DNA from 4 places in the Neobacillus sp. SM06 genome. Region 4 is predicted to be linked to each of the others. Evidence: riboswitches for the same ligand, from Rfam matches in the RefSeq annotation. Region 4 holds a riboswitch; each other region holds the start of a gene.
What was found. A riboswitch is a leader RNA that binds a small molecule or an ion and turns the genes downstream of it on or off. The one in region 4 is predicted to bind S-adenosylmethionine.
Positions count from the first base shown of each region.

Region 1: linked by a shared signal. The riboswitch ahead of metK (methionine adenosyltransferase) and the one ahead of mtnW (2,3-diketo-5-methylthiopentyl-1-phosphate enolase) in region 4 are both predicted to bind S-adenosylmethionine.
Region 2: linked by a shared signal. The riboswitch ahead of ACQYAD_RS00925 (methionine ABC transporter ATP-binding protein) and the one ahead of mtnW (2,3-diketo-5-methylthiopentyl-1-phosphate enolase) in region 4 are both predicted to bind S-adenosylmethionine.
Region 3: linked by a shared signal. The riboswitch ahead of ACQYAD_RS01365 (homoserine dehydrogenase) and the one ahead of mtnW (2,3-diketo-5-methylthiopentyl-1-phosphate enolase) in region 4 are both predicted to bind S-adenosylmethionine.

Region 1 is NZ_JBNWEO010000011.1:95,223-103,191, reverse strand. It holds gene ACQYAD_RS03750 (ABC transporter ATP-binding protein) at 1-184, opposite strand, end outside; gene ACQYAD_RS03745 (ABC transporter substrate-binding protein) at 206-1,225, opposite strand; gene ACQYAD_RS03740 (alpha/beta hydrolase family protein) at 1,445-2,242, shown strand; gene ACQYAD_RS03735 (DUF2584 domain-containing protein) at 2,282-2,524, shown strand; gene pckA (phosphoenolpyruvate carboxykinase (ATP)) at 2,642-4,228, opposite strand; SAM riboswitch class I at 4,484-4,618, shown strand; gene metK (methionine adenosyltransferase) at 4,815-6,014, shown strand; gene asnB (asparagine synthase (glutamine-hydrolyzing)) at 6,253-7,969, shown strand, end outside.
Region 2 is NZ_JBNWEO010000005.1:146,869-154,837, reverse strand. It holds gene ACQYAD_RS00935 (MetQ/NlpA family ABC transporter substrate-binding protein) at 437-1,273, opposite strand; gene ACQYAD_RS00930 (methionine ABC transporter permease) at 1,289-1,957, opposite strand; gene ACQYAD_RS00925 (methionine ABC transporter ATP-binding protein) at 1,950-2,975, opposite strand; SAM riboswitch class I at 3,135-3,241, opposite strand; gene ACQYAD_RS00920 (hypothetical protein) at 3,370-3,720, opposite strand; gene ACQYAD_RS00915 (thioredoxin family protein) at 3,877-4,188, opposite strand; gene ACQYAD_RS00910 (toprim domain-containing protein) at 4,191-4,547, opposite strand; gene ACQYAD_RS00905 (DUF2231 domain-containing protein) at 4,676-5,158, opposite strand; gene gcvH (glycine cleavage system protein GcvH) at 5,295-5,678, opposite strand; gene ACQYAD_RS00895 (arsenate reductase family protein) at 5,739-6,095, opposite strand; gene ACQYAD_RS00890 (acyl-CoA dehydrogenase family protein) at 6,287-7,969, opposite strand, start outside.
Region 3 is NZ_JBNWEO010000007.1:43,011-50,979, forward strand. It holds gene ACQYAD_RS01350 (TIGR01777 family oxidoreductase) at 1-243, shown strand, start outside; gene ACQYAD_RS01355 (YfhE family protein) at 312-440, shown strand; gene ACQYAD_RS01360 (YfhD family protein) at 525-710, shown strand; gene ACQYAD_RS01365 (homoserine dehydrogenase) at 889-2,124, opposite strand; SAM riboswitch class I at 2,191-2,303, opposite strand; gene argH (argininosuccinate lyase) at 2,401-3,777, opposite strand; gene ACQYAD_RS01375 (argininosuccinate synthase) at 3,897-5,108, opposite strand; gene argF (ornithine carbamoyltransferase) at 5,185-6,165, opposite strand; gene carB (carbamoyl-phosphate synthase (glutamine-hydrolyzing) large subunit) at 6,177-7,969, opposite strand, start outside.
Region 4 is NZ_JBNWEO010000014.1:41,409-49,377, forward strand. It holds gene ACQYAD_RS08800 (transporter substrate-binding domain-containing protein) at 1-1,892, opposite strand, end outside; gene ACQYAD_RS08805 (1,2-dihydroxy-3-keto-5-methylthiopentene dioxygenase) at 2,071-2,604, opposite strand; gene ACQYAD_RS08810 (methylthioribulose 1-phosphate dehydratase) at 2,942-3,571, opposite strand; gene mtnX (2-hydroxy-3-keto-5-methylthiopentenyl-1-phosphate phosphatase) at 3,568-4,230, opposite strand; gene mtnW (2,3-diketo-5-methylthiopentyl-1-phosphate enolase) at 4,227-5,471, opposite strand; SAM riboswitch class I at 5,561-5,671, opposite strand; gene ACQYAD_RS08825 (pyridoxal phosphate-dependent aminotransferase) at 5,761-6,933, opposite strand; gene ACQYAD_RS08830 (carbon-nitrogen family hydrolase) at 7,032-7,817, shown strand.

The DNA of each region.
Region 1 (7,969 bases), on a different contig from region 4:
CGTTTGTCGGGCGAATCAGTCCGGCGATGATCGAAAGCAGCGTCGTTTTGCCGCAGCCACTTGGGCCGAGAAAGGAGACAAATTCTCCTTCCTCAACAGAAAGATTGATATCGGAGAGGGCCGTGGTGGCATTGGCTTTGGAAAAATACGTATGATGGACGTCTTCGATTGTTAAGAAACTCATATTCCGGCCTTCCTTTTCAGTTTATTTTTGCATGACTTTGTTAGCGATATCGGTATTAACAAGCGTTTTATAGTCAATTGCTTTTGGCAATTCTCCAGCTTCCTTCATAATGTTTTGCAGATTGTTCCACTCTTTATCATCGAGAATCGGATTGGTGGCATATGTTCCTTGGCTCTTATAGCGATCTACAACCGTTTCTATGATGGAAAGGTTAGTATCTTTGAAATATGGCTGGATGGCTTTGGCAATTTCCTGAACGCTATGCGAATCTACCCACTGCTGGGCTTTATAAATGGCCCGAGTAAAACTTTCAATCTGTTTCGGATTTTTCTTCATATAGCTTTGTTTTGCCATGAAAACCGTGTAAGGCACATGGCCGGATTCGGTTCCAAAAGAGGCAACAATATGACCTTTTCCTTCTTTTTCAAAAATGCTCGCAGTCGGCTCAAACAACTGCACGAAATCTCCGGTACCGGAGGCAAAGGCGTTGGCAATGTTTGCAAAATCAATGTTTTGAATCAGTTTCAAATCCTTATGGGGGTCAATGCCGTTCTTTTTCAGGACAAATTCACCGACCATTTGCGGCATGCCGCCTTTTCGTTGGCCTAAAAACGTTTTTCCTTTTAATTGATCCCATGAGAATTTGTCGATTTTTTCACGGGAAACGAGGAAGGTGCCATCTGTTTGAGTGAGCTGTGCAAAATTGATGACCGGATCATTGGAGCCTTGGGCATAGACATAAATGGATGTTTCGGAGCCGACAAGGGCAATGTCCGTGCCGCCAGAGAGCAGGGCTGTCATTGTTTTATCGCCGCCCCACGTGGTAGTAAGGGTAACATCAAGTCCTTCTTGTTTAAAAAAGCCCTTTGCTAAAGCAACATATTCCGGAGCGTAGAAGATCGAGCGGGTGACTTCGGCAACCCGGACTTTTTCGAGTTTTCTTGTTGGTGTTTGACTTTGGTTGCTATTACAGGCAGCTAAAGGAAAAATAAGCAGGGCAGCTAAAAAGATCATCAGACTAACTCGCAGCCATTTGTTCATTCAATAAACCTCCTTATTCTGGGCAGTACTTGCGCCTAGAATATCGTATGAACTGGGCGGAAAGATGTGAGTGAGGTGTGAAAAATTTTTTGAGAATCGATTTGTCGTTTAGAATAGAAATGGTGGAAACGTTAAAGGGGATAGTGGGAATTATCTTTTGTATGAATCGTTCATCACGCAGGAGAGGTTTTTTACTGATTGTTAAAAAGGACTGATGGTATGGAAATAGAAGAAATGAACGGGCGGATTGTTTCAGTGCAACGTTTCCCTTCACCCAATCCGCAGGTGGAGCTTAATCTGATTACTTATTTTTCGGAGGGTCTGAGGGTGAAGGGGATGCTGGCTATTCCAAAAAATATCCAAACGGATGAGGGGTTTTTGTATTTGCGGGGCGGAATTAAAGGGGTTGGCAAGGTTCGTCCGGCAAGGATTGCTCAATTTGCGGCCGAAGGTTTTACCGTGTTTGCGCCATTTTATCGCGGCAACGAGGGGGGCGAGGGATATGAAGATTTCGCTGGCGATGATAGAGAGGATGCATTTTCCGGTTTTTTATTACTAAAATCATTGCCGGGAATCAAGCGAGTGCATGTGTTTGGATTTTCAAGAGGCGGCGTGATGGCATTGATGACTGGAATCCACTTTCCCGAATGTGCTTCAGTGGTTACTTGGGGTGGCGTAAGCGATATGGAGTTGACTTATTTGGAGCGGCAAGATTTGCGGCGGATGATGAAACGGGTAATTGGCGGTACGCCCGGAAAATATCCTGAACGTTACAAAAAACGTACGCCGTTATACGAAATAGAAAGAATTCAATCGCCTGTTCTCATTATCCATGGTGTTCTTGATCAGAATGTCTCCGTTGAGCATGCTTATCGGCTGGAACGGCGCCTACAGGCACTGGACAAGCCAGTTGAAGCCTGGTACTTTTCCGAATTTACGCATTATTTTCCGCCAAAGGTGAATCGCAAAGTTGTTGAAGATTTAACAATGTGGATGAAAACTATTCCAAAATGGTGATACAATAAAAGAAAATGACGAAATAAAGGAGCGGACGCCATGGGTATGCCCCTTGAATTGAATACGATGATCGTGACAAAAGGAAGGGAACAGCGGATTGAGGAAAATCTTTTTTTGGTGGAGAAGGCTGGTTACCGGCTGTATCCGATTGATATTCCGATCGATGTGCGAAAAACAATTGAGAGCGACTCAAGTGGAACAGGGCTGATTAAAAAAGTTACCTGGCAGGAAGGAAAAACCTTTGTAACCTATGAACTGGTTTCGCTTAATACAACCAACTGAAAAAAACCCCTTAAAAGGGGTTTTTGGTTGTGAACATTTTTACTGAAATGGGCCTTCCTTTTCCGAAATTCCGACCGCTCTACTGAGGTGTCTGTTTTTTCCGAAATTCCCACCGTTTTACTGAAGTGGGCCACCTTTTCTGGAAATTTCCATTGCGACATCTGTGAATTTTTTGAAATTCTCACGGAATTTTGCGGCCAGCTCTTTAGATTTTTGCTCATACCTTTGCGGATCCGCCCATGTTTTTTGCGGTTGCAGTACTTCATCGGGAACGCCGGCGACATGAACAGGAATATTTAAGCCGAAAACGGCATCCTGCACGGTTTCAACGCTATTGAGTTCACCCTCAAGTGCTGCTTGAACCATAGCGCGAGTATACGACAGTTTCATGCGGCTGCCGCTGCCATATTCACCGCCGGTCCAGCCCGTATTCACTATAAAGACATTGGCATTGTGCTCCAGTATTTTTTCCCCTAGCATTTCCGCATAGCGCGTTGCCGGAAGAGGCAGGAATGGCGCGCCAAAGCAAGTCGAGAATGTTGCTTCAGGAGAAGTCACCCCGCGCTCGGTGCCCGCAAGCTTGGATGTATAGCCGCTTAGGAAATGGTACATCGCTTGCTCTTTTGTCAGTTTGGCAATTGGCGGCAATACGCCGAAGGCATCCGCCGTCAAAAAGACAATCGTGTGAGGATGGCCGGCAACGCTAGGCTTCACAATATTGTCAAGAGCTTCAAGCGGATAAGCAGCACGAGTATTTTCCGTTAATGTGCTGTCATCATAGTCGGCAATTCGGGAATTAGGGTTAATCATGACATTTTCCAAAACTGCGCCAAATTGGATTGCGTCAAAAATTTGCGGTTCTTTTTCCCGTGATAGGCTGATCGTTTTAGCGTAGCAGCCTCCTTCAATATTAAACACCCCATTTGATGACCAGCCGTGTTCATCATCACCGATTAAGCGCCGATTCGGATCGGCTGACAGTGTTGTTTTTCCCGTGCCGGATAAACCGAAGAATAGAGCAACATCGCCTTCTAGACCGACATTCGCTGAGCAGTGCATCGACAATACATTGGCTTCAGGCAGCAAGTAGTTCATTACCGAGAAAATCGATTTTTTCATTTCTCCGGCATATTCCGTTCCGCCGATTAAAATGACTCTGCGCTCAAAAGAAATAATAATGAATGTTTCGGAATTCGTCTCATCAAGAGTGGGATCTGCTTTAAAATTTGGTGCCGAAAGAATCGTGAATTCTGATTCATGGGTATGCATCTCTTCCACTGTTGGACGGATAAAAAGCTGTTGGGCAAACAAATTATGCCAGGCGAATTCATTGATGACTTGAATGGGAAGCTGATGTTTTTTGTCCGCGCCAGCGAAACCGTTAAACACAAAAAGTTCCTCTTGCTGATCCAGGTAGTTGATCATTTTATCATAAAGTCTGGAGAAGGCTTCTTCCGATATTGGCTGGTTTGTCGGTCCCCAAGCTATTTTTTCTTTTACCGAGCGTTCTTGGACAATAAATTTATCTTTAGGGGATCGCCCTGTATATTTACCGGTCGACACACTCACAGCTCCAGTTGAAGTCAGCAATCCTTCTCCACGGCTTAACACTTTTTCCACTAATTGCGGAATAGATAGCTGGACATGAACATTGTCCTTCTTTACCAATTTAACGTGCCCATTTGGAATGTGAACAGAATTCATCGACGAAAAACCTTCCTTTACAATAGTTTTGATGTAGTTTGTTAAAATTAGTATAACACTTTCACTGGAATAGTCTATACTAATTAAAGGATTTATAAAATTATTGTTTGTATGATTCGTGATTCTCCTTGAAGATTCCTGCATGATAATAGGAGAAACCTGATTTTGATGGATTGATTTTTTCGTGAAAAATTGTTTGAAAATCATTGACACTGTTCGACATCGTACGTTATGATGTTACCTTGAACGGATACTCTCTTATCCCGAGCTGGTGGAGGGACAGGCCCAATGAAACCCAGCAACCTGCTAACGCGGAATGCAGCTGAAAAAAGCAATTTTCCGAGCAAAGGTGCTTAACCTGATGCAAGGCTTGACCTTGAACGATAAGAGTGAAAGGCGTGGAAACAGCAAGCTTTCAACCTTTCCTCACATTGGAAAGGTTTTTTGTTTATCTCAAAACACGTCATCGAGAGATTTCATAAAAAACCTATGTTTATTTCATACTAGTAGGGATGAGTTCCGTATCAAATAGAGGTGAAACGGTATGTAGAGCCTCGCCTTATTTTGAAATAGAGGAGGAATTCAGATGTCAACAAAACGTCGTTTGTTTACTTCTGAATCAGTAACTGAAGGTCATCCGGATAAAATCTGCGACCAAATTTCTGATTCCATTTTAGATGCCATTTTAGCAAAAGATCCGAATGCACGGGTTGCAGCCGAAACTTCAGTGACAACTGGTTTAGTTTTAGTCGCAGGAGAAATTACAACCTCTACTTACGTCGATATTCCAAAAATTGTTCGGGAAACGATTAAGGGCATTGGCTACAATCGCGCAAAGTATGGTTTTGATTCTGAGACATGTGCCGTGTTAACTTCAATCGACGAACAGTCCCCAGATATTGCTATGGGTGTGGACAAGGCGCTTGAGGCCCGTGAAGGCCAAATGACGGACGAAGAAATTGAGGCAATCGGTGCCGGAGACCAAGGGTTAATGTTTGGTTTTGCCTGCAATGAAACAAAAGAGCTTATGCCGCTTCCAATTTCGTTAGCCCATAAGCTGTCCCGCCGGTTAACAGAAGTGCGCAAGGAAGAAATCCTTCCCTATTTACGCCCAGACGGAAAAACGCAAGTAACGGTTGAGTATGATGAAAATGATAAGCCGGTTCGGATTGATACAATCGTAATTTCAACGCAGCATCATCCTGAAATTGAACTGGAGCAGATTCAGCGCAATATCAAGGAATATGTCATCAATCCGGTTGTTCCCGAAGAATTGATTGACGAAAATACAAAGTATTTTATCAATCCGACTGGCCGTTTCGTGATCGGCGGGCCACAAGGAGATGCAGGTCTGACTGGTCGGAAAATCATCGTTGATACGTATGGCGGTTATGCTCGTCATGGCGGCGGTGCATTCTCTGGTAAGGATCCGACAAAAGTCGACCGTTCTGCGGCATATGCGGCTCGCTATGTTGCCAAAAATATTGTTGCAGCTGGCCTTGCTGATAAAGTGGAAGTGCAGCTTGCCTATGCGATTGGTGTTGCCAAGCCGGTTTCCATCTCGATTGATACATTCGGAACGGGAAAAGTTAGCGAAGATCTTTTAGTTGACCTTGTCGGCAAAAACTTTGATCTTCGTCCTGCAGGCATTATTAAGATGCTGGATCTTCGTCGCCCGATTTACAAACAAACAGCAGCATATGGCCATTTCGGACGCAACGATCTGGATTTGCCATGGGAGCGCACAGATAAAGCTGCTGCACTAAAAGAACAAGCAAATAGGTAAGATTTTTAGAGAGCTGTCACAGTGATGACAGTTCTCTTTTTTAGTGGAGCTTTATACGAATTTTTCTTCTCTATTTCATTTTCATGTTTGTTCGGTTACAATCGTGTAAATTGTGCATGTCTACGGCAAATTTCCTTTCTTTGCAGGTGCAATTTGATCGTGTTTAGTGGTAGTATTAGAGAGATGTATTCAAAAACATTAATGATGAAGTTTTAGAAACGGAGTAGGTGAGTACATAATGTGCGGTTTTATTGGTTGTGTACACGACAAAACCCAAATTTATACAGATGAGCAAAAACAGCTTTTTAAAAATATGAATGACTTGATTACCCATCGCGGCCCGGATGATGAGGGATTCTATTATGATGACCATATCCAATTTGGTTTTCGCCGCTTGAGCATTATCGACATCGAAGCCGGCCACCAGCCACTGACGTATGAAAATGAACGCTATTGGATTATCTTCAACGGCGAAGTTTATAACTATGTTGAATTGCGTGAAGAGCTTCTCAATGAAGGATTGACTTTTGCAACGAACTCCGACACAGAAGTCATTATTGCACTGTTCAGCCATTTGAAAGAAAAAGCGGTTGAAAAGCTGCGCGGGATGTTCTCATTTGTCATCTGGGATAAGCAGGAGCAACTGGTGTATGGAGCCCGCGACCCGTTTGGGATCAAACCGTTTTTCTATATGGAAGACGGGGAGCGCACGTTTTTTGCATCGGAAAAAAAGAGCATTTTGCTTGCACTTGAAAACGATGTGCTAAACTATGACGCCCTTCAGCACTATTTAACCTATCAATTCGTTCCCGAACCGGATACCCTGTCCACCGGCATTAAAAAACTTGAGCCCGGCCATTATTTTACGAAAAAAATGGGCGGGCTGCTGGAAATCAAACGCTACTGGAAAGCGCAGTTTAAACCCGTTCATCAATCGGAGGACGATTTTATCAAAGAAATCAGGGATGTTCTGTTTGATTCGGTGAAAATGCATATGCGCAGCGATGTTCCGGTCGGCTCATTCCTTTCCGGCGGGATTGATTCATCCATTATCGCGTCAATTGCCAAAGAGTTTCATCCGGCGATCAAGACATTCTCTGTCGGTTTTGAACGCAATGGTTTCAGCGAAATTGACGTTGCGAAAGAAACAGCTGAGAAACTGGGGGTGGAAAACATCAGCTATGTGATCACTCCTGAAGAGTATATGGAAGAAGTGCCAAAAATTATGTGGCATATGGATGATCCACTTGCTGACCCAGCCTGTGTACCATTGTATTTTGTTGCTCGCGAAGCGCGGAAGCATGTCACAGTCGTGCTTTCAGGCGAAGGAGCAGATGAACTGTTCGGCGGCTATAATATTTACCGTGAACCGCAATCGTTGGAGGTTTTTAACAAAATTCCACGGGTTGGTAAAGTGTTGTTGAAAGGAATTGCCAACATTATGCCCGAGGGAATGAGAGGCAAAAGCTTTATCGAGCGTGGAGTAACGCCAATGGAGGAACGTTACATCGGCAATGCGAAAATGTTCACGGAAGAAGAGAAACGCGATCTCTTAAACGTTTATCGGACCGGTCTGGAATACACAGATATCACAAAGCCGCTTTATGAGGAAAGCAGGGGCTATGATCCGGTTGACCGGATGCAATATATTGACATTCATACATGGATGCGCGGCGATATCCTTTTAAAAGCGGATAAAATGACGATGGCGCACTCGCTTGAGCTGCGGGTTCCGTTCTTGGATAAAGCGGTTTTTGAAGTGGCATCAAAAATTCCAACGAGCCTGAAAACGGCGAATGGGACAACAAAGTATGTGTTGCGCAAAGCTGCCGAAGGCGTCGTTCCGGACCATGTGCTGAACCGGAAAAAGTTAGGTTTCCCTGTGCCAATCCGCCACTGGCTTAAGAATGAAATGAACGATTGGGCAAAGACGATCATCCGTGAAAGCAATACGG
Region 2 (7,969 bases), on a different contig from region 4:
GCATTCTTTCTATTCTCATTCTATTCTCATTACAATCTTATAACAAATGAAATGTGTTAGCAACTCCTAAGCAGTGATAAAGGTCACAAATTAAAAATGATTTTCTTTTTCAATTGGTTATTGGTCTAAATAAGAGGTTTGCTCTTTTCTTAGGAAAAAGCCAGCATGATTCGTTGCCGGCTTTTTCTCATTCTTCCTATTTATATAGGTGCATATCTTCAAGCTCGTTTTATCCGTGAAATTTGTTCGTTTATCCGCGGAACTTTTCCATTTATCCGCGAAGTTTCTCTTTTTATCCATGGATTTTTTTGTTTTATCCGCATTTTTAATTTTTTTTCAAATAAGTTTTCGAAGATCCTGACCCTCTTTAGTATGCAAAAACGGAAATGGAACTATCCTTGTAATAACAAAAAGCAGGCTTATTGCCTGCTTTTTGTTATTTCGAAACCGGTACAACGGCACCTTTGTATTTTTCAAGGATAAAGTCTTGAATTTTTTTTGAGTGCAGTACATCAACAAGTGTTTTGATTGCTGGTTTATTTTCATCGCCTTGGCGCACCGCAATAATGTTCACGTAATTCGGATCAATCGGCTCTTGTGCGATTCCATCTTTTTTCGGATTTAAACCATTGTCAATTGCATAGTTGGAGTTAATCAGAACTGCATCTCCTTCACCGTTTTTAAAGATTTTCGGCAATAAAGACGCTTCGTAATTCGTATCAAATTTCAAGTTCTTTGGATTTTCCACAATGTCTTTAATATCGTACTCTTGAGGATTCACACCTTGTTTTAATTTAATAAGACCTAGCTTCTCAAGCATCCGCAGAAGACGAGGGTGATCGGAAACAGAATTACTCATAATTAGAGTTGCACCATTTGGAAGATCCTCAAGTTTTTTGTATTTTTTCGAATAAACAGCAATCGGCTCAATGTGAATTCCACCGGCATTGGCAAATTTATAGCCGTTTTCCTTCATTTGTACTTCCATATAAGGAATGGTCTGAAAGTAGTTTGCATCCAATTCTTTTGAAGCCAATGCCTTATTTGGCATAATGTAATCCTGGAACGTCTTAATTTGCAGATCAATTCCTTTTTCCTTTAAAATTGGCTGTGCTTCTTTTAAAATTTCAGCATGCGGTACATTGGAAGCACCGATAACCAATTTTGTCAGCTTTTTACCGCCTTGTGCATTATCCTTCGAAGTCGAAGTTCCGCATGCAGCTAAAGCCAGTACCAGCGTTAGCGCCAAAAGCGCTCCTAACCATTTTTTCATTCTAAACATCTCCTTTTATCGTTTATCTATTTTTTTCGTGATGGTATCACCAATAAACTGAATGATAAAGACAATAACCAAAATGATAATCGTAGCAACTAACGTCACATCGTTGCGGTTGCGCTGGAATCCCTCAAGATAAGCAAGATTTCCAAGGCCGCCGGCGCCAATGACACCTGCCATCGCGGTATAGCTGACAAGCGCGATGGCTGTAACCGTAATTCCGGACACAAGTGCAGGCATCGATTCAGGAAGCAGCACTTTCCAAATAATCGTTCCCATTGATGCACCCATCGATTTGGCTGCCTCAATCACCCCTTTATCAATTTCCCGCAATCCAATTTCAACCATTCTGGCGTAAAATGGAGCTGCTCCTACGATCAAAGCTGGCAATGCGGCGTTTTCGCCAATCATTGTCCCGAAAAGGAGGGTTGTGAACGGGATTAAGAGAACAATTAAAATAATAAATGGGATCGAACGAAAAACGTTGACAACGGCACTAATGACAAGATTAACAGGCCGGTTTTCCCACATATTTCCCGGTGAAGTAAGGAACAACAAAAGCCCAAGCAAAATTCCTAAAATAAAGGTAGCCAGAACGGAATAACCTGTCATGTATAGGGTTTGAACCGTTGCATCCCACATTGCCTGCCAATCAATATCCTTAAAATATTGCTTATCCATTTGAAACCACCTCCACTCCTACTTGCTGCGAACGGAGAAAATCAAGGGCTTGCTCAATTTCCTGCTGGTCGCCATCAAGGTGAATAAAGAGGGTGCCATATGAGCCATTTTGCGTTTGTGATATTTTTCCTTGAAGGATATTCACATTCGCTTTTGCATTCCGAATCAAATTGGTAATCACCGGCTGCTCGGCTGCCTCGCCAATAAAGGTTAATTGGACAATTCTTCCAGAATGATATTTTTCAAGCAGGTGATCAACTGTATCTTTTGTCGCCTCAGGTTCGGTTACCTGCTGAACAAACCGTTTTGTAATCGGCTGCTGTGGATTTTTAAATACTTCCAGGACTAATCCCGTTTCAACTACCTTACCGCTCTCCATTACTGCCACCCGATGACAGATTTTACGAATGACATGCATTTCATGGGTAATGAGCACAATTGTTAGACCCAGTCTTTTGTTGATATCAACCAATAAATCCAGGATTGAATCCGTCGTTTGCGGATCCAAAGCAGATGTTGCTTCATCACAGAGCAGGACTTTCGGATTATTGGCAAGTGCCCTTGCGATTCCGACCCTTTGCTTTTGCCCGCCGCTTAATTGTGAGGGGTATGCATTCTCCCTGCCTTCGAGGCCGACAAGCTTGATTAATTCTTGAACCCGCTTCAGCCTATCAGGGCCTTTAATGCCGGCAATCTCCAGCGGAAACGCAATGTTTTCGGCAACGGTTCTTGACCATAACAAATTAAAATGCTGAAAGATCATACTGATTTCCTGACGTGCTTTTCGAAGTTCCTTGCCTTTAATTTTCGATACTTCCTGGCCGGCTACTTTTATTGTACCTTCTGTAGGAATTTCCAATCCATTCAGCATGCGGATTAACGTACTTTTTCCGGCGCCGCTGTAGCCAATAACTCCGAAAATTTCTCCCTCGTCGATTTCTAAATTCACCTTGTCAACGGCGGTTAATTCACCCTGTTTGGACGGGAAAATTTTACGGACATTTTTAACAGATATCACTTCAATCACCTACTTTTTTTCAAATTTATAACCAACCCGCATTTATTTCAAGCGATTCCTGTACAACAGATAGCGTTTGATCGTTGAGCTTAAACCATTCTAGCAAAAAGAAAATGCCTTCCTGCATACTGGCAGAAAGGCATTAGAAAACAAACCTTTCTCCCATCTCCCAAAGCAAACGCTTTGTGTGAATTGGCACCATTTCAATTCGTATTGACGGTTGCCGGGCTTCATTGGGCACATCCCTCCACCTCTCTTGATAAGAGAATCCTCTATTCAATTAACGTTATCGGCTATTCCTAAAATAATTACGGAAACTATCGTATCACGGATAAAAAAAGGTGTCAATAAAAATTTCGACAAAATTCTCGAAATTCTCAACTACCCATTCGTTTTAAACCAAGAACTGTTCCGGTTCGCTTTTTGCTAAATAAAAGATGGACTCCAGCAGCAAGATCGTGCGAAAAGGCGCTTTGATAGACAAAACTTTTTTTTCCGCCAAGGAACGCAATTTTTCCTGTCCCTTCAATAAGGCAATCATTCCCTCTTCTCTGCCCGTCATCTGCCAATTTTCATACTCACCACTATCATTAGGATTCATACACACATCGCCGTCGAAAAAAACCATCGAAACCCGTTCTGCCTCTGTTATCAGCTCGATTGACAGATTGGCTTTCGTAATTAGTGGTTGTACGTGCGCTTTATTCTTGATACCATTGATAAAAAGTTGAACATTATCCTTCATTTTGACCACTCCGAATTAATCGCTCTATACGTATATATTCCGTAGTGGTTCCAATATTCCTTTCAAAATAGTTCGACAATTTCTTTTTAATTTCATCCCTACTGTCGAATATTTCCTGAGAAATATGTAGAAAGCAGCTGCTTTGGCACCTGCTTTCTACAGGATATGCTGATGGACTTTTTCCAATAGATACGGCACAGAATGAAAAGCATAAATCGTTTCAACAACTTGGCCATCTTTGACAAACAAAAGACAGGGCACACTTTCGATTAAAAATGCTTTTGCTGTTTCAGGATAATAATTCAAGTTCATTTTCCCGATTTTCAAATCGATCATTTCGGTGATTACTGTTAGCATTCGGGAAGCCATTTGGCACGTGCCGCACAGCGGTGTATAAAAATAAACAAGCCCGGTAGAATGATCCTCAAAGAAAGTATTTAGCTCTTGCTGGCTCCATTCATTCATCATCGTCAACCCATTTCCAAAAATTCAGCATGTACATCAATATTCGCGCCTAAAAGAATGGTTGCCAAATGCTTTACAGAGGCTGTCGCGACTTCACGGTACATTCGATCAATATGCAAATGCTTGGCTTCAGGAAACTCGCGCTTTAACTGCTTTCGGAGCTTCTCCCCTGCTTCATCTGCATCAACCAATATATAAATGTCTTTATCTACAAGCGATTCGACCAGCTCATCCATTTTATTCATGCTGATTGTACCGTTTGTGCAAATAATTTCAACTGGCTCATTAATAATCTTCTTTACTTTGTTTTTATCAGATTTTCCTTCGACAATAATCACTTTTTCCATCATCATGCTATCCATCCGAGATCACCCATAAAGTTAAGTTGTTCGTTAATGTTAACATATTCGCATACTTTCTTCACGTGCACCCATATATGGTACAACTATAGCATGATCCCCATGTGATCGAGTAGAGGTTTGCTTAGAAATTAGTTCCCCTGATTCCATTTGCCAGACTTTGGCGGATTCACATAGGTTCCGTTCATTTTGACGCCTACTCCTTGGCTGTAGACCATCTTTCCGCCAAAATAACCTGTCGACAAAATTCCTACTGTACTTAAAAGGGATAAAACAAGGTAAGCCGCCAATGATACACGGATCAACTCTTTCTTTTTCAAAACGAAGAATGCGCGGAACGCCACAACCAAAAAGGCAATCAAGGTTGTTAGATCCGCAAGATCCTGATGGTATTCGAATACGTTTGTATTTCCCCTCGCATCGTGCTCAGGGCCTGTCCCGACGGCAATCCATGCGCTGAGAAAGGCGATGAGCCAAAGCCAAAACCCTTTGCGCGGAGAAATTTTCCGCTTGGTGATAAGCGAAAAAACATCATAAATGGTTGCAAAAAGGATTAGGACAATTGGAAAATGAACCATTATTGGGTGAATATGCGAAAACACTTCTTGAAACATTTTTTTCCTCCTCTTTAAACTGCAGGTTGACAGCAGTTTTTCACTCACTAGGAGACATTACCATACGATTTTTAAAAATTTCTTAAAAAAAGAAAAGTACGGTCATCAAACCGCACTTTTCATGTAAATCAAAAAATTAGCTTTCTTGTGTCATTTTATCGTATTGGTCGGCTGTCATCAGCTTATCAAGTTCACTCTTGTCGGATGGCTCGATCACGATCATCCATGCTTTTTCATATGGAGACTCATTAACAAACTCGGGACTGTCGCTCAACTCTTCATTCACTTCAACAACTTTGCCACTGACTGGTGCATAAAGCTCGGAAACAGTTTTAACCGATTCAACACTGCCAAATGGCTCGTCAGCAGTAACCTCATCGCCAACCTCCGGAAGCTCTACAAATACGATATCCCCAAGTTCGGATTGTGCAAAGTAGGTAATTCCAACACGCACTTTAGCGCCTTCATCTTTTACCCATTCATGTTCTTCAGAATAACGCAAATCTTTTGGTGTATCCACTAGCGATCCCTCCATAATGATTTTTAAATTTATTTGATTCTCTTAAAAAGAGAAACCATCCTATCGCCACATTTTTTCAAATTCATCTTCACGAAAGCCAACCGTTACGTTTTTGCCGTCTGTTACAAGCGGCCGTTTAATCAGCATCCCGTCTGAGGCGAGCAAATCAAGAAGTTCAGCATCTGATGCCGTCTTGATTTTGTCCTTTAACCCTAATTCGCGGTATTTTAAGCCGCTTGTGTTAAAAAATTTCTTCAGCTCCAACCCGCTTTTTTTGTACAAATCTTTCAGTTCCTCCCGTGATGGAGGGTTTTCAACAATATGTATTTCTCGGTAGGACAGTTGAAGGTCGTCAAGCCACTTTTTCGCTTTTCGGCATGTCCCACATTTCGGATACCAATAAAATGTCAGCGCCAACTTGTTCACCGCCTTTTTCAGCTAAGGGTATTCATTAGAATAGTACCATATTCATGCGCAAACTCCTAACAATGAAGAATAAAATTTCACAAAAATGATGGATTGTTTGTCGGCGAGCACACCCCTCGCCAAGTGATACCGTCTATTTTCCAACAAATTGCCCTCTTCAATTGAAGAGGGCAATTTGTTTATCAAACAAGATAGCGTTCTGCGTCGATCAGTCGATCGGCGGCTTCACGTTTTTTTGCAATTACATTCGTTGGAGTGTGACGGGTAAACTTTCGAAGGGCCGACAGCATCATGCGAAGGCTGTCACCCGCCTCGGTTGCAACGAGCGTTTCTTTGGCATGCTGCTCGATTTCATTGAACGCTTCCTCGCAGAAAATCTGTGTATACAAGAGCTTTTGCTTGCTCTTCTCAAGCCCATCCCGCGCAATGGCCTTTTCTGTCCTCAACACAACCGATTCCATCGCGTAGGCATTTGAAATGATATCGGCAATATTAACCAACACTTCCTGTTCATGATCCAATTCTTTCCCATATTTCTGAGCCGCGAGTCCGGCAGCCAGCAAACCGATTTTCTTGGCGTTTTTCACAAGGTATTTTTCTTGAGCAAGCGGTGCGTCGCCTGGTTCTTCCGGCATCAGCATCATCAGCTCTTCCTGAAGGCTTTGGGCTTTTTGCAGCAATGGCAGTTCGCCCTTCATCGCTTTTCGCAAATACGTTCCCGGAACAAGCAGGCGATTGATTTCATTCGTTCCCTCAAAAATTCGGTTAATGCGGGAATCGCGATAGGCCCGCTCAATTTCGTATTCCTGCATAAACCCGTAGCCGCCGTGGATTTGCACACCTTCGTCGGTGACATAGTCCAGCACTTCACTGGCAAAAAACTTATTTAACGAACATTCAATTGCATATTCTGATATCGATTTTGCCACTACTTTTGGATCTTTTACTTCTTCTTTAGTGAGCTGCCCCATATGGTCTTCATATAGTCCAACCGTGCGATAAACAGAGCTTTCAGCTGCATAGATTTTGGCTGCCATTGTGCCGAACTTTTCTTTCGTCAAATTGAATTGGGAAATGGGCGTTTTAAATTGCTGGCGGCCGTTTGCGTATTTGACTGTGACTTCAAACGCGCGTTTGGCGCCGCCGATGGCACCTACTCCTAATTTATAGCGGCCGATGTTTAAAATATTAAAGGCGATCACATGCCCTTTTCCGTATTCGCCTAACAAATTTTCTTTCGGTACAGGCACATCTTCCAGGATCAGCGTCCGTGTGGAAGAGCTCTTAATCCCCATTTTCTTTTCCTCAGCGCCTGTTGAAACGCCTGGAAAGTCACGCTCCACGATAAAAGCAGTGAAATGCTCACCGTCAATCTTTGCATACACTACGAAGAGATCGGCAAATCCGGAATTCGTAATCCATTGTTTTTCCCCATTCAATAAATAATGCGTCCCTTCCGCATTCAAGCGTGCGGATGTTTTTGCGCTTAAAGCATCCGAACCAGATCCGGGCTCCGTTAACGCATATGCGGCAATTTTTTCTCCAGTTGCAAGTACTGGCAAATACTTTTTCTTTTGTTCCTCATTTCCGAATAAAACAATCGGCAAGGAACCGATCCCGACATGGGCACCGTGAGACAGTGAAAAGCCGCCCGCTCTAGCCATTTTTTCTGTAATGAGCGAAGAACTGATTTTATCGAGTCCTAAACCGCCATACTCTTCCGGGACATCGGTACCTAATAGGCCAAGTTCCCCCGCTTCTTTTAACAGGTTAACCGTCCGGTGAAACTCGTGGTTTTCTAAATACTCAAGCTGCGGGAGAACTTCTTTTTCAACAAAATCATCCGTCGTTTTGGCAATCATTTT
Region 3 (7,969 bases), on a different contig from region 4:
GGTCCGGTTAATTTTACAGCACCACATGCCGTGCAAATGAAGGAATTTGCACGGCAGCTTGCAAAAATTCTCCATCGGCCACATTGGCTTCCTGTTCCAAACATTGCGCTCCAGCTTTTACTTGGCGAAATGAGTATGCTCGTTTTGGAGGGACAAAAAGTTCTGCCAAACCAATTGATGGAACACGGCTATTCATTCCAATTTCCCAACCTCGCAGATGCAGTAAGAGACATTTTTTCATAAACGTTTGTATCATTCCTTTTAAAAAAGGCAAAAATGGGGATAAGTACAGATGAAAGGAATGATTTTCGATGGTGGAAAAAAAGAAGAAGGAAAAGCCGAAATTTACGTTAACGAGTATGCAGGAAGTTAACTATCAAAGAGAGTTCAAAATGGCCGATCGCGCCGGTGGTTTTGACGAACGGAGATCCAAGCATTAATTACCATTTATAACTCTTTTCATTTTGCGGATGATATAAATGGGGATCCCATTCCCCATCAAAAAACGAAAGGGGTTTTTTGCAATGGGTCGTGCGAACAAACATAAAACTCGTGATAAAAACAAAGCATCACTTCCACAAGTGCCGAAGAATCTGAAATCAGACGGACTCGATGTCGAATATTCCCGGGAACTTGCTGATCAGGAGGATTTAGAGGCACAAGCACGGTCAAATGCGGCTGCACAGCGCGCTAGAGCAAAGAAGAAATAACCACCCTTTCAGAAAGAAGCAGGATCAAGCCTGCTTCTTTTTTAAATTGTGGATAATTTCCGGTTCCGCTTCTTTCCCTCTGGATAATGTGGATAATTCGATTAAACCTTTGCCAAACTGATGATTACATTGTTGATAAGTATGGGGATTCTGTGTATAAGTCTGTGGAAAACTTCGGTTATAAAGTTATAGCCAATTTGCTTTCTTTCTGATTCAACCTTTCCACATCCCCATAAATCGGGAAGGAAATGAGTCCTTTATTTTGTTCTGCCAATTCAGCGATTTCTTCTGCTGCCGCTTTTAGCAAATAACAGCCATTCTTCAGTTCACTTATCCAGTGAATGGAATGGATTGTTCTTTTTTTGTATACGCCATCGACAATCCAGACACCTTTTGACTGCTGGATGCTGTTTGCCGCATCTTCTACCCTCTTTGACATAAGAACCGTTTCTGCTTTATTTTTCAAAACAAAAATAAGGTCTTCCAGCATGGCGCTTGCCGTTGGAAACATACCGGCGCCCGGGCCTTGCAATGTAATGCTTCCAACAATATCAGAAACAATATTGACCGCATTTTGCACTCCTTCGATCGAATAAAATGGATGATCTTTTGCTACAAGAACGGGTTTTACAGACCCTGTTACTTGGTTGCCATTCTTGCTGACGGTCGCAATATGTTTAAATCTTAGTCCAAGCTTCTCTGCAAAAGCAATCCACTCGCTTGTGATTTTGGCAATCCCTTGAAGTTCGACTTCATTCCATTTCGGCTCTTGGCCAAAAGCCATTTTGCTTAAAATCATCAGTTTGTAAAATGCATCGATTCCTTCAATATCATTTGTTGGGTCGGCTTCTGCAAAACCGTTTTCCTGAGCCTGTTTTAACGCCGACGCAAAAGATTGCTTCTTCTCGCGCATTTCCGTGAGAATAAAATTGGAGGTACCATTTAAAATTCCTTGAATCTTTTGAACTTGATTGACATGAAACAATTGCCGAAGCGTTTGAATAATGGGAATACCGCCTGCCACTGTCGCTTCGAACCCAACCGATACATTGTGTTGAGCGGCAATTTCAAGCAATTCTCTTCCATGGTGGGCAAACATTTCTTTATTGGCCGTGATTATATGGCAGCCTCTGGCGATTGCTTTTTTTAAATACGTAAAGCTTGGCTCCTGTTCTACAATTGCTTCCATCACAACATCAAGCTGGGGCAAGCGCAAAATTTCTTCAAAATCGGTTGTAACCAAAACCTTTTCTCCGATAGTGCGAACCTTGTTTTGATTGCGAATCAAAACGGCTGCCACTTCAACTTTTTTCCCTAAAATCGCCGTGAGCTCTTGCTCGTGTGACTGAATTGTTTTATATACACCCTCACCAACTGTTCCGAAACCTAAAATCGCAACCCGAATAACTGACATCATCCCGCACCCTTTCTTGTTTTTGACTAAAAAAAGCCCTCTTCATAAGAAGAGGGCTTTTTCCTCCTCTTATCTTTCAGGTTTCGAAAAAACCTGCAGGAATTAGCACCTTTTCAAGGAATACCTTGAAGGTTGCCGGGCTTCATCGGGCCTAGTCCCTCCGCCGCTCTGGATAAGAGTATTTATAGAATTGTTTTCATTTTCCATCGTCAATTTATAAAAATCATATTAGCGCAACCAGACTGGTATGTCAATATTTTTAAAAATTTTCGTCATTTATTTGCCGAGCTTGGCTTCAGCCAGTTCGATTTGGGCTTTTACTTGCTCAGGTGCCGTGCCGCCAAAGCTGTTGCGGACCGCAACGACATGTTCCGGCGCCAGCACCTCATAAATATCTTCCTCAAATAATGAACTGAATTGCTGGTACTCTTCAAAGCTCAAATCCAACAAAAATTTCTCCTGCTGGATCGCATAAAGGACGATTTTCCCGATGACTTCATGCGCCTCACGAAATGGCAGGCCTTTGCGGACCAAGTAGTCAGCAATATCCGTTGCATTTGAAAAATCATGGTTAATCGCTTTACGCATAACATTTGTATTCACTTTCATTGTTTCGATCATCGGTGCCAAAAGCTTTAATGAGCCTTCAAGCGTTTCGACTGTATCAAACATGCCTTCTTTGTCTTCTTGCAAATCTTTATTATAAGCAAGCGGCAATCCTTTTAAAACGGTCAACAGACCCATTAAGTTTCCGTACGTTCTGCCGGTTTTTCCCCTCAAAAGTTCAGGTACGTCAGGGTTTTTCTTTTGCGGCATGATGCTCGAACCGGTGCAAAAAGAATCGTCCAGTTCAATAAATTGAAATTCCTGGCTTGACCACAGAACAAACTCTTCAGAAAGGCGGGAGATATGGGTCATAATAATTGAGCCGATCGATAAAAATTCCAAAATAAAATCGCGGTCGCTCACAGCGTCCATGCTGTTTGGATAAATCGTTTCAAAACCGAGAATATCCGCGACACGTTCTCGATTAATCGGAAAAGTTGTCCCAGCTAATGCGCCGGAGCCAAGCGGCAGCCAATTGATCCGTTTTAAGCTATCAATCAGTCGCTCCTTATCGCGCTCAAACATCCAAAAGTATGCCATAAGATGATGGGCGAATGAAACAGGCTGGGCGCGCTGAAGATGAGTATACCCGGGTATCAATGTCTCAACATTCACTTTTGCTTGTGCCAGCAAGGCTTGCTGCACGCTCTCAACCAGCGTGATAAGTTCAGTTGTTTTCGTGCGCAAATAGAGATGCATATCGGTTGCAACCTGGTCATTTCTGCTTCTGCCGGTATGCAGCTTGCCGCCGACCGAACCGACTTTTTCGATCAGCAGTTTTTCTATATTCATGTGGATATCTTCATCTTCAACTAAAAATTCCACTTCATTGTTCTCAATCATTTTTTTGATCTCAAGCAGGCCAAGCTTTATTTTTCCAGCATCCTCTGACGGGATAATGCCACATTCCCCCAACATTTGTACATGTGCCAAGCTGCCGGCAATATCTTCTTTTGCCAATTTTTGATCAAAAGAAATCGATGCAGTAAATTCTTCTACGAGCTTGTTCGTTTCCTTTGTAAAGCGCCCGCCCCATAACTTTGACATTCTCTGTTCCTCCTGAACCGATATGAAGTTTGCCCTCGAAAAAATTTCGAGGGCATGCCTTCTTTTATTTTAAACGATGTTTTTTTTGATATGCAAAATTGAGATCGCTGGCGAACCGGTTATTTTAAAACCGTTTCTTTTTGGTTGACTTCGGAATAAACTTTGGTTGGCAGCCCCCAGAGCTTAATAAAGCCCACTGCGGCATTGTGATCAAAGGCATCGCCTTTCGTATACGTAGCCAGCTCTTCATTGTATAAGCTGTGGACGGATTTTCTGCCGACAACGGTATGGTTTCCTTTGAAAAGCTTCACACGAATGGTTCCCGAAACGACTTTTTGCGTTTCTTCAATAAAGGCATCCAGTGCTGCTTTTAGCGGAGAGTACCACAGACCTTCGTAAATAATTTTAGCCATTTGCTGGTCAATCTGCGTTTTAAATTGCGTTACTTCTCGCGGCAGTGTAAGGAATTCCAATTCTTTATGGGCATTAATTAAAATTAATGCTGCTGGATTTTCATACACTTCACGCGATTTAATGCCAACAAGGCGGTTTTCAATATGGTCAATGCGGCCGACGCCATGTTTGCCGCCAAGCATATTTAATGTTTCGATTAATTGCACAAGCGGAAGTTTTTCACCGTTCAATGCAACCGGAACGCCCTGCTCGAATTCAATCTCAATGTATTCTGCCTCATCCGGCGTCTGCTCAATCGGATTTGTCCAGTCAAATGCAGCTTCCGGCGCTTCAGCCCACGGATTTTCAAGTACGCCGGCTTCGCAAGCACGTCCCCAAATATTGGCATCGATCGAGAAAGGATTTTCCAAATTAATTGGAATCGGAATACCATTTTTTTCGGCATACGCGATTTCTTCATCACGGGTCATTCCCCATTCACGTACTGGAGCAACGATTTTCAAGTTTGGATTCAGAGCTTGAATCGATACCTCAAAACGAACTTGGTCGTTTCCTTTTCCAGTGCAGCCGTGTGCAACGGCAACCGCGCCTTCTTTCTCGGCTACTTCGACCAATAGCTTAGAAATGAGCGGACGGGATAATGCGGAAGATAGCGGATATTTCCCTTCGTACAAACAGTTTGCTTTCAAGGCCGGAAGCAAGTAATCCTTTGCCAGCATTTCTTTTGCATCAATCATATAGGCTTTAATGGCACCGACATTCAATGCTTTATTTTTAATCGCTTCAAGATCCTTGCCTTCTCCCACATCAAGACCGAGCGCAATCACATCGTATCCATATTTTTCTTGAATCCATTTCACTGAAACGGATGTATCTAAACCGCCTGAATAGGCTAGAACAATTTTCTCTTTTGACATCTTACTGTCCCCTCGCAATATGTTGTATTAAAATTCATTTGATAGAATTATTATACATCCAATCGCATAGAAATTGCTAGTATTTTTTTTCAAGTAAAATTTTCAAAATTGCTTTCTGGGCATGGAGCCGGTTTTCTGCTTCATCAAAGACGACGGAATGTGGGCCATCGATAATCTCTGCTGTCACTTCTTCGCCGCGGTGTGCTGGCAGGCAATGCAGGAAGATAAAATCATCTTTCGCATTTTCACATAATGCTTCGTTCACTTGATAGGCTTTTAAGTCTTCCATTCTTTTTTGCTGCTCTCGTTCCTGACCCATGCTCGCCCATACGTCAGTCACCACCACATCCGCGCCGCTGACCGCTTCTTTCGGATCATGGCAAATCGTGATGGAGCCGCACGTTATTTCCGCATCTATCTCTGCTTTTGCCACAATTTCCTCGTTCGGCAAATATCCTGCAGGACTTGCGATCGCAATATGCATCCCCGTTTTCGCCGCTCCCTCAATTAACGAGTGAGCCATATTGTTGTTTCCATCTCCCAGATAGCAAAGCTTAAGTCCTGAAAGCTTTCCTTTCTGTTCTAAAATTGTTAACAGATCTGCCATCACCTGTGTTGGATGCTGCAAATCGGTCAGTCCGTTGATAACTGGAACAGTTGCGTGTGCTGCAAGTTCTTCAACAGATTCATGGGAAAATGTGCGGATCATGATGCCATCCACATAACGTGACAACACTTTCGCCGTATCGGAAATCGATTCGCCTCTGCCAAGCTGAATATCTTTTGAACTCAAGAAAATTGCATGGCCGCCAAGCTGGAGCATTCCGACTTCAAAGGAAACGCGTGTTCTTGTTGATGATTTTTCAAAAATCATTCCAAGCACTTTTCCGCTTAAAAACGAATGCGGTTTTCCAGCCTTTTGCATTGCTTTTAATTCCTGTGCCGTTTCAAGCAAACTCAAGATCTCTTCAGGCGTATAATCGGCCAGCTGCAGGAAGTCTTTTCCCTGCAACAGCCCGCTATTCTCGATTCCGTTTTGTTTCATTGTATTCTGCATGGATACTCCCCCTAGGATAAGCTTTTTTCCATTTGATAGTATTCCCCAACCGTTCTTACCACAGCTTTTTGAGGGGATTGCTTCCAAAGACCAATAATCGCCTTTACGGTATCTAAATGGGTAAAGGATGGAATCGTAAAACGTGTGGCCTGTTCGCGGATCGCAAAACCGAATTTGCGGTCATCGCGCCCTTGATTTGGAATATTGATCACAAGACCGACCTCTTGTTTTTTGAAAAGATCTATAAGCTGCTGTTCATTTTTGATGATGGTCTCAACAGCAATGCCATTCTTTTGTAAAAATTGCGCCGTTCCTTCGGTTGCCGCAAGTCTGCACGCCTGCTTTGCCAACGACCCCATTATCGGTAGGCTTTCGGCTTTTGCACGATCAGAAATCGAGCATAGAATTAGCTTTTCGCTTGCAGGCTGATCCGCCAGCAGTACTGTTTTATCAAGCGCCTCTTGGAACGTAGAACCGAGGCCAAGCACTTCACCGGTTGATTTCATTTCAGGGCCAAGAATCGGATCCACCCCTTTTAACTTTCCAGAAGAAAAAATTGGCTTTTTCACTGAATAATAACCTGGCTCTTCCAGCAGTCCTTGTTGAGGGCTAAGGGTTGCTGCCGCGGCACCTAATTGAACCTTTGTTGCCCACTCGATCAGCGGTACACTGGTGACTTTGCTGATGATTGGCACGGTTCTAGATGAGCGCGGGTTCACTTCAAGAACATATACTTTCCCATCATTTATGACAAATTGAATATTCATGATCCCAACAATCGGCAATGCTTTCGCGATTCTGCCAGCATAATCAATTAACGTTCCCTTCATCTCGGACGTTAAAGTCAGCGGCGGAAAAATTGAAATGCTGTCGCCGGAATGAACACCGGCTCGTTCAATATGCTCAAAAATTCCGGGTACAAGAATTTCCTCGCCATCGCTGACAACATCCATTTCACATTCAAGCCCTGGCACAAACCGGTCAACCAATAGCGGCCACATTTGTTCATAGGCATTTTTCTCGATCTGCTCGACATAGTGAATCAACTCGTCTTTTGAATAAAAGGTAAACATCGACTGTCCGCCAATCACATAGGATGGACGAACCAATACTGGAAAGCCAAGTTTTTCGGCCGCTTCGAGCAGCTGATCGGAATGGGCAGCAATTTCACCTTCAATATGCGGAATCGCCAAGTTTTCAAGCAATTGGTAAAATTCTTCCCGATCCTCAAGCCGGTCGACATTTTCGACAGCCGTACCTAAAATCTTTACACCTTCTTCTTCTAATGCATGGGCAATATTGATGGCCGTCTGCCCGCCAAATTGAATCAGTACACCTTCGACGTTTTCTTTTTCAACCACATTTAATACATCTTCAACCGCCAGCGGCTCAAAGTACAGACGATCGGCAATTGAAACATCGGTGCTGACCGTTTCCGGATTATTATTGATCACGATCGCTTCATAGCCCATTTTCTTGATGGCTTTTGCCGCGTGTACGGAACAGTAATCAAACTCAATGCCTTGGCCGATTCGAATCGGCCCGGAACCGATGACAAGGATTTTTCGTTGATCTGACTCTTCCACCTCATCAACCCCTTGCCAAGTGGAATAGTAATACGGTGTGGCAGCATCAAATTCAGCCGAACATGTATCAACCATCTTATAGCCAGGAGCCCAATTCAGTTCCTTCCACTTCATGCGGATTTGTTTTTCCGTAACGCCGTAAAGTTTGGCAAGCAAACGATCGGATACATTGCTGCGCTTTGCCGTTTTCAACAATGTAATGGGTGCTTCCTCCCATG
Region 4 (7,969 bases):
TTCACCAATTTATAAGATAAAGTAAGTCCCAATCCGACACCTCTTTCCTTGTTTGTGTAAAATGGTTCGAAGATTTTTTGCAGATGATCCTGGCTAATCCCTTTTCCAGAATCGCTTACAACCACTTTGCCTTCAAAATCGGTTTCTTTTTCTATCTTGACAAGTATTTTCTTGATCGGTTTCGTTTCCACCGCATCCATCGCATTGAGCAAAATATTCAACAGGACTTGACGAATTTGTTGTGGATCAAGAAAGAAGACGATGTTGTCATCTTTTTGTTCTTCAAACACGATTTCTTTCTTTTGCATCGTTATTTTGAGAAAATTGAAAAAAGAAGTCAGTTCTGCAACAGAACATTTCTGTTTAATCGGCTGGCGCGGCCGGGCAAAATCAACGAGATCCGTTACGATCGTATTTAAGCGATTGACTTCTGCCGGCAAATGCTCAAGCAGCATCTCACGAAATTGCGGCCGATCATACTTGGCAGGCAGTAAATCAATGAATGTTTTAATGGAAGTCAATGGATTGCGGATCTCATGAGCGACACCGGCAACAAGCTGTCCAAGGGCATGCAGTTTTTCTTGAGTTATCAACTTTTGTTCCAATTTCATTTTTTGCGTCACATCATTGGCCGAAAGGAGGTACCCTGTTTTTATTTCTTGAGAATCATAGAGTTCCAAAAACCGATAGTGAATGACTTTTTTGGTACCGTTTTCATTTGTTTCATAAATGTGTGGAACAAGGAGAGGTTCCTGTTCCGCCGGCTGCTTAAAATAATCCTCTAGTAATTGGTTTAAAAGCTGCGATGGATCACAGTCTCCATTCTCTTTGGGGTGTAAATTCAGAATTTCAATCGCACTTACATTACAGCTTGTCAGTCTATAATTTAAGTCAAAGGTAACAATTCCTGTATCGACATTGTTTAAAATTGATTCTTTAAAAGCGTTGCTATCAGCAATTTTCTGCTGTTGCCAAATCAGGCTTTTATTTAAATGCCAAAGCTGGTTTGTTTGATGATAAACTGCCTTCTTTAGCCGCTGATTCCATATGTAAATAAATAATAGTATGGCCGCAACAGCAATCAGAATACCGGAAAGTATGCGGATAAATTGTTCAAGGCGGATGACTTCGGCATTCTGTTCTGGCATAATCCAGCGGTCAACCAACGAGTTAAGTTCTCCTTTTGCCTTTAAATTGGTCAGCGTTTTATTGATGACGTTGAGAAACGTTCCATCACCTTCACGGACAGCAATTGCATAGTCGGCTGGTTCAATCACTTCTTCTAAAATAGTAAATTCTTTTTCCTTGTCTAGCCGTTTTAAAAAATAAGAAGACGTCCATTTGTTGCCGATAAAGGCATCTGCCCGTCCCTCGATTAACGTGAGCAAGCCTGAATATTGATTAGTAGCAAATGTTAAATTGGTGTTACGCATATTGAGCAAGTCTGCCACAATCGTTGTGCGATTTTCAAGGACAACATGTTTGTTGCGAAGGTCGGTTATTTTTTGAATCGAATTTTTGGATTGACTTGGTATGATGATGGAGTAGGACATTGTAAAATAAGGTACCGAAAAATCAAATTGCCTGTCTCTCTCTGTACTGTAGGTGATACCGCCAATGGCATCAACCGTTCCATTATGTAAAGCTTTTTCTGCCTCCCTTTCTGTCATCGGTAAAAACGTGAAATGCAAGGCATTTTCCCGAGCAATTTTACGCATCAGTTCCACACTGAACCCGGATAATTTTCCTTTTTCGTCGATAAAAGAAAAAGGAGGAAGTGACCTATTAATCGCAATCTTGTACATCTTTTTTTCGGCCATTGCCCTCGGGACAAAAAGGCTGAATCCTATACTAGCGATGAGAGCGAAAACAAACATTATTTTTATCGGCATTTTTTTGATCCATAGTCCTCCCCTCTGCTTCCATGCATTTTATTTTATTATAACCCATAGATTGAATAATTTGAATTTTCATTAACTAAAAGACAATTCTGACAATATAATAAATGCAGCTGATCATTCAGCTGCATGGGCAAGTATTTAAGTATGAGCATCAACTATAAATGTACGTTTATGCTTGAAATTGCTCTTTTTCATAGATTGGTACCCATCCGGCAGTAGTAACAAAGATTCGGATGGCAACCACTTGACGGTCTTCTTGAAGGGTGAAATAGTGACGGACATTTTCCGGAACAGAAATGAGATCACCAGGATTTAATTCGACATCAAACCATGTTCCATTCTCCCCTTCAATCGCAAAAATACCGTGCCCGCTGACAATAAAGCGAACTTCATCATCGGAATGATGGTGCTCACGCTTAAAATTGACAAGAAGTTCATCCAGATTCGGGGTTGCTTCCGTTAAAGAAATGACATCTTGTGCTTTGTAGCCGCGGCGGGCAGAAATATCGGAAATTTCTGATCCGAAAGTTTCTAAAATTTGTTCCTTTTCTTCATCAGATAACAAATATTTCTCTTTTAGTTCTTCTGGCAGTTTGGTGATGTCCCATTTTTCAAAAATAACCCCTTGCGAATTTAAAAATGCTTCAACTTCAGTTTCTTTTTCAATTCTCTCATTTGTTGCGTGAAAACGAATTTGTGCCATTTTGCTAGCCTCCTATAATTTATTAGCGGTTAATGATCGCTGTACGAATAACGAATAAGTTTTTTGCCTTGCATATGTCAAAATGATTATTCTTTTAAATGCACTTTTGCTTCTTTTAAATATTGATAACCTTTCTCAGTGACCCATTACGGCTTTTTTTCGCTCTGACGGGTCTTGACAGCCTCTCTCGGTGACGTGCTCCCTCGCTTTTTGACCACCATACGTCATGACCTCTCTTCTCATGACACGTCAACTGTATTTTTGACCCACCAAGCGTCATGGAGGCTCTTTTAAAAAACGATTTTCCAAATTAAGCTTAACATAGTCGGTTTCCAGCCTATTTGGCTAGAACGACACTTCGCAATGACAATAGTTTCAAATGGTATTGAAACAAAAATTCACATGCTTCCAAATATTTTTTCGCGCTGAACGCATCTTCACCCCAGACCGTGATGCCATGGTTTCGGATCAAGACAGCGCCCTTATCAGCTTTGACATGCTCCCTAAACGCCAAAGCCAATCGCGGGATATCAGCATGATTTGGAATTATCGGAATCGTTAACGAAGCGTCGTCCTCCCAGTAGCCAAACGCTTTAATCAGCTCCTGGCCGGTAAAAACGATTTCGCCGCTATCCCCGTAGAGCTCGGAGACAACATTGTTGTCCACTGTATGAACATGCAAGCTGCAGCCAGCATTCGACCGATTGTACACTTCTACATGTAGCAGCGTTTCGGCTGAGGGTTTTAACGAAGTCGGTTCCGCAGGTGTACCGCTCGCATCGACTAATAAAAAATCTTCCGGAGTGTGTTTTCGCTTATCCTTTCCGCTTGCAGTAACAAGAAACGTGATTGGATCCTCCTCTACTTTGATCGAAAGATTTCCACTTGTCCCGGGAAACCAATCCCGCTCGGCCAGCTCCCGCTTAACATCTGCAAGCTCATCCCAGCGCGACTGCAAAAGGCTCATATACCCACCTCCGCTTTCTTTTCCAGAAACTCCATTACATCATGAAAAGTCACAAATTCTTTATGCGGAAAACCCAGTTCACGGCATTTTTCCAAAAGAAAATCTCGTGCGATGACTTGATCGGCCAATTGACTAATCGCTAAATCCGTAACAGAATCGCCTATGACGAGCTTGTAATCTTCCTTGGACGTCAATTTCCGTAACAATGAAGGCTTGCAGCATCCACAGCCATTATCACACTGTTCATCACATTCATGCGGCCAAAGAATTTTAATTGTCTCCCCGCTAAAATCAGCACCATTGCAATAAATTCGCTCAGGCGGAACCAAACCTTCCAATAATGGATAGACAAAAAAATCAATTCCGCCGCTCACGATGAATAGTTCATAGCCATTTCCTTCTGCATACCGGACAAATTCCTGGAAGCCAGATCGAATGCTGGCAGTTTCTTTCAGAAATCGGATGATCTCTTCTTTCAGCGAAGAAGGCAGCAGGGCAAACATCTTGCCCACCCCTTCTTGAACAGAAATTTGCTGGCTTAAAACACCGTCTTTCAACGCAAGCCACTCAGGTGGAGCGAATTTTTTCATAATTGCAATAATGTTGTCATTGTTGGTGATCGTCCCATCAAAATCGCAAAAAATCACGTTCTTTGTCATACCTTCACCTCTTGTACGCCCCAAAGATCAAGGGCCTGTTTTAATTCGGAACAGTTTTCAGCGGCCTCTTGCAAATTTTTCCCTTCAAGGCTTGCGGAAATTGCTGCACGGAAAGCCTTCCCGCCGCCCACTGCACCGCCAGGATGTCCATGGACACCGCCGCCAGCATTGACGATATGGTCAATGCCAAAATCCTGAACTAGCAATGGGACTAAACCGGGATGAATTCCGGCGGAAGGTACCGGAAAGGCCCGATTCAAGCCGTGTTCTCCCTTCGTTGCCACATCCGCAATCCTGATTGTCTTTTTCCTTGGAATCGCTACACTGCCATAAGGAGAAGGGAATAAAATCAGATCCGCCCCAGCATAGCGTAGCAGTTTTCCCAACAACAGGTGATGACTGAAGCCATAAAACGCCGATGAAGTCAACGCCCCGCTTACAGCCGGGTGAGCCATAATTGGCAAGCCTATTTCATCCGCTTCCCGTAATGACTGCAAAACATCCAATCCATAGGCAAATCCATTCAATAGCAGCATGTCTGCGCCAAGTTCTCCTGCCCGCTTCGCTTTTTCCTTTAACTCAAACGTTCTGCCTGTTAGATTCACTGCATAAAGCGTGCGGTGACCGGTTTCAGCAAATACCTCATCAAGAATCTTCCTGCCTGCTCGGATCCTCTCTTCAAACGGTGTCAACGGATTGTCAAACAAGATTTCATCGTCTTTCACAATATCAATACCGCCTAATGCCTGTGCCCGCAATTGATTTTCCAAAAAGGCAAGATCCCGGCCGATCACTCCTTTAAAAATACTCATCAAGAGTGGACGATCGTGCACCCCTAGTTTTGCGCGAATGCCCTCAATCCCAAAGCGGGGACCTGGAAACGCCGCTGCAAGTTCGGCTGAAAATTTCAAATCAAGCAACTTAATTTCTCCATCCAATGAAAGTTTACCAAAGACCGTTGTTAAAATCGCCGGCAAGTCCGAAGAAAAATTAGCAGCTGGATAAGCGATCCGGATCAATCCTTTTGTCAGTTTCTTACCAAAATAAGCGTTTGCCGATTCATCGTCCGCCAGCCGATCGATACGGACGACCGTTCCTTTATGCTTTTTCAACTGTTCTTGTTCAAGATGCGGCAAATCGGTCCAGGAACCAACCGTTAACCCAAGTGCGATTCCCTCTGCTTTCTTTTCCAACTGCCCGTTTGCATCGTGCACCAAATAGGTAGCTGTGATTTGTGACATTTATACTTCCCCCTGCCTTACATAAAACCAAATTTTTCCCAAAAATAAAACCCCTTCAACAAGAAGAGGTTAGACGAAACGCTAGCATCTTCTTATCTCTCAGCGAATGCTGCAAGAATTAGCACCGTGCTTTTAACGAAAAGTCAAAGTCGGTTGCCGGGCTTCATCGGGCTCGTCCCTCCACCTGCTCTTAATAAGAAAAATCTTTTAAGAATCTATTAAATTGTCATAGTTTTTCAGTAAATTCATTTGGATTATGACAGGTTTTTACCATAATGTCAATGAAAAACTAGAAAATATTTAATCCTTTGATTCTTTCAGCTGCTTCGAGTAACCGGCATTCATCTGTTAACAGTCCTACCCGAACATAGCCCTCGCCATATGAACCAAAACCAATTCCCGGCGCCACAGCAACTCCGGATTTTTCAAGCAACAAATCGGCAAATTGCTCAGAAGTATAGCCATCCGGAATTTTTAGCCAGGCAAAAAATGATCCTGCCGGCGCATTCACTTTCCAGCCAATTTCTCTCAATGCGTGGATAAACGCATTTCGGCGCGATTCATAAAGAGCCGTTACTTCATGAACACATTCCTGCGATGATAATAGCGCGGTTACGGCCGCTTCCTGTACCGCACCAAACAGGCTGACATACAAATGATCCTGAAGCAGATTAATCGCTGCAATTACACTTGGATTTCCAACTGCAAAGCCAACGCGCCATCCGGCCATATTATACGTTTTCGATAATGTATAAATTTCAATGCCAATATCCTTTGCCCCATCTGCCTGCAAAAAACTGATCGGTTTTTTTCCATCAAAACCAATCGCACCGTAAGCAAAATCGTGGACAACACAAAGATCATGCCGCTTGGCAAGGGCAACGGTTTCTGCAAAAAATTCCTCCGTCGCAATTGCACCTGTCGGATTATTCGGATAATTCAAGAACATCAGCTTTGCTTTCTCAAGCGCCAGATCCGAAAGTTCACGGTAATCGGGAAGAAAGCCGTTTTCTTCCTTTAGAGCCATCCATTCCATTTTCGCCCCGGCAAGCTCAATCCCCGACCAATAATCCGGATACCCCGGATCGGGAACCAATACCAAATCCCCAGGATTCAGTAAACATTGCGGAATTTCAACCAACCCTGCCTTACCGCCAAAAAGAATCGCAACTTCTGTTTCTGGGTTAATCGTCACGCCATACTCCCGATTATAAAATTCAGCGGTAGCCTGTTTAAAATAAGCAAACCCTTGAAATGGAGAATAGCGATGGTTCACCGGGTTGAGTGCTGCCTGTTGCAATGATTCCACAATATGTGGCGGGGTAGGCTGATCAGGATTTCCCTGACCAAGATTAATAACATCTGTTCCGGAGGCAATGACCTCTTGCACTTTTGCAACAAGTGAGGCAAAAAACTGCTTCGGCAGCCGTTTTAACAGTTCCGATTGCTCAAATTGTTTCATTTTCTCCACCTACTTAAAAAATTCTTGAAATTCTAGTCATCAATCATATATCGTTAAAAGCAAGATGTAAAGATAATTTTTAAAGGGAGGGTTTAGGCATGCCCTTACGTGTTGCCTGTTTGCAAATCGACATTGCTTTTGGCGATCCAAAAGCAAATTTTAAAAATGTGGAAAAACAATTTCAAGCGCTTGAAGCTCATAATCTCGATGTGGTAGTGCTGCCGGAATTATGGACAACGGGTTACGATTTAACCCGGCTTGAGGAAATTGCCGACCGGAACGGAAGCGAATCAATCCATTTTCTTAGCCGACTCGCGAAAACGCATCAGGTGAATATCGTGGGAGGTTCCATTGCAAAGCAAACCGATCAAGGAGTGACCAACACGATGTTTTTCTTTGATCGGACTGGTACCGTTGTCGGCGAATACAGCAAACTTCATCTATTTCAACTGATGGATGAACACTTGTATTTGCAGCATGGCGAAAAAACCGGCCTTTTTCATCTTGAGGGCACGGCAGCAGCCGGTGTGATTTGCTATGACATCCGCTTCCCGGAGTGGATCCGTACCCATACAACCAAGGGTGCAGAAATTTTGTTTGTCGTCGCCGAATGGCCTCTGCCGCGTTTGGCGCACTGGCGCTCGTTGCTGATAGCAAGAGCAATTGAAAACCAATGTTATGTGGTTGCCGCAAACCGCGCAGGCTCTGATCCAAACAATGTCTTTGCCGGCCACTCGCTTGTGATTGATCCATGGGGGGAAATCGTTGCCGAAACAGGTGAAGATCCCGCAGTGCTTAGAGCCGTTATCGATTTGGAATTGGTGCAAAAAGTCAGAAAGCAAATCCCGATTTTCACCGACCGCAAACCGGAGTATTATTCATAGTAACGACCGAAACATGCAGTAAAGTTGAATTCACCACATTGACACTATGAAAATTTTTAAAAAAGCTATTGACAGATTACCAGAAACCTTGCTATCATCGTCATCAAGAAAAGTTACAAGCTTTTGAAAATTTTAAAATCAACTATAATCAT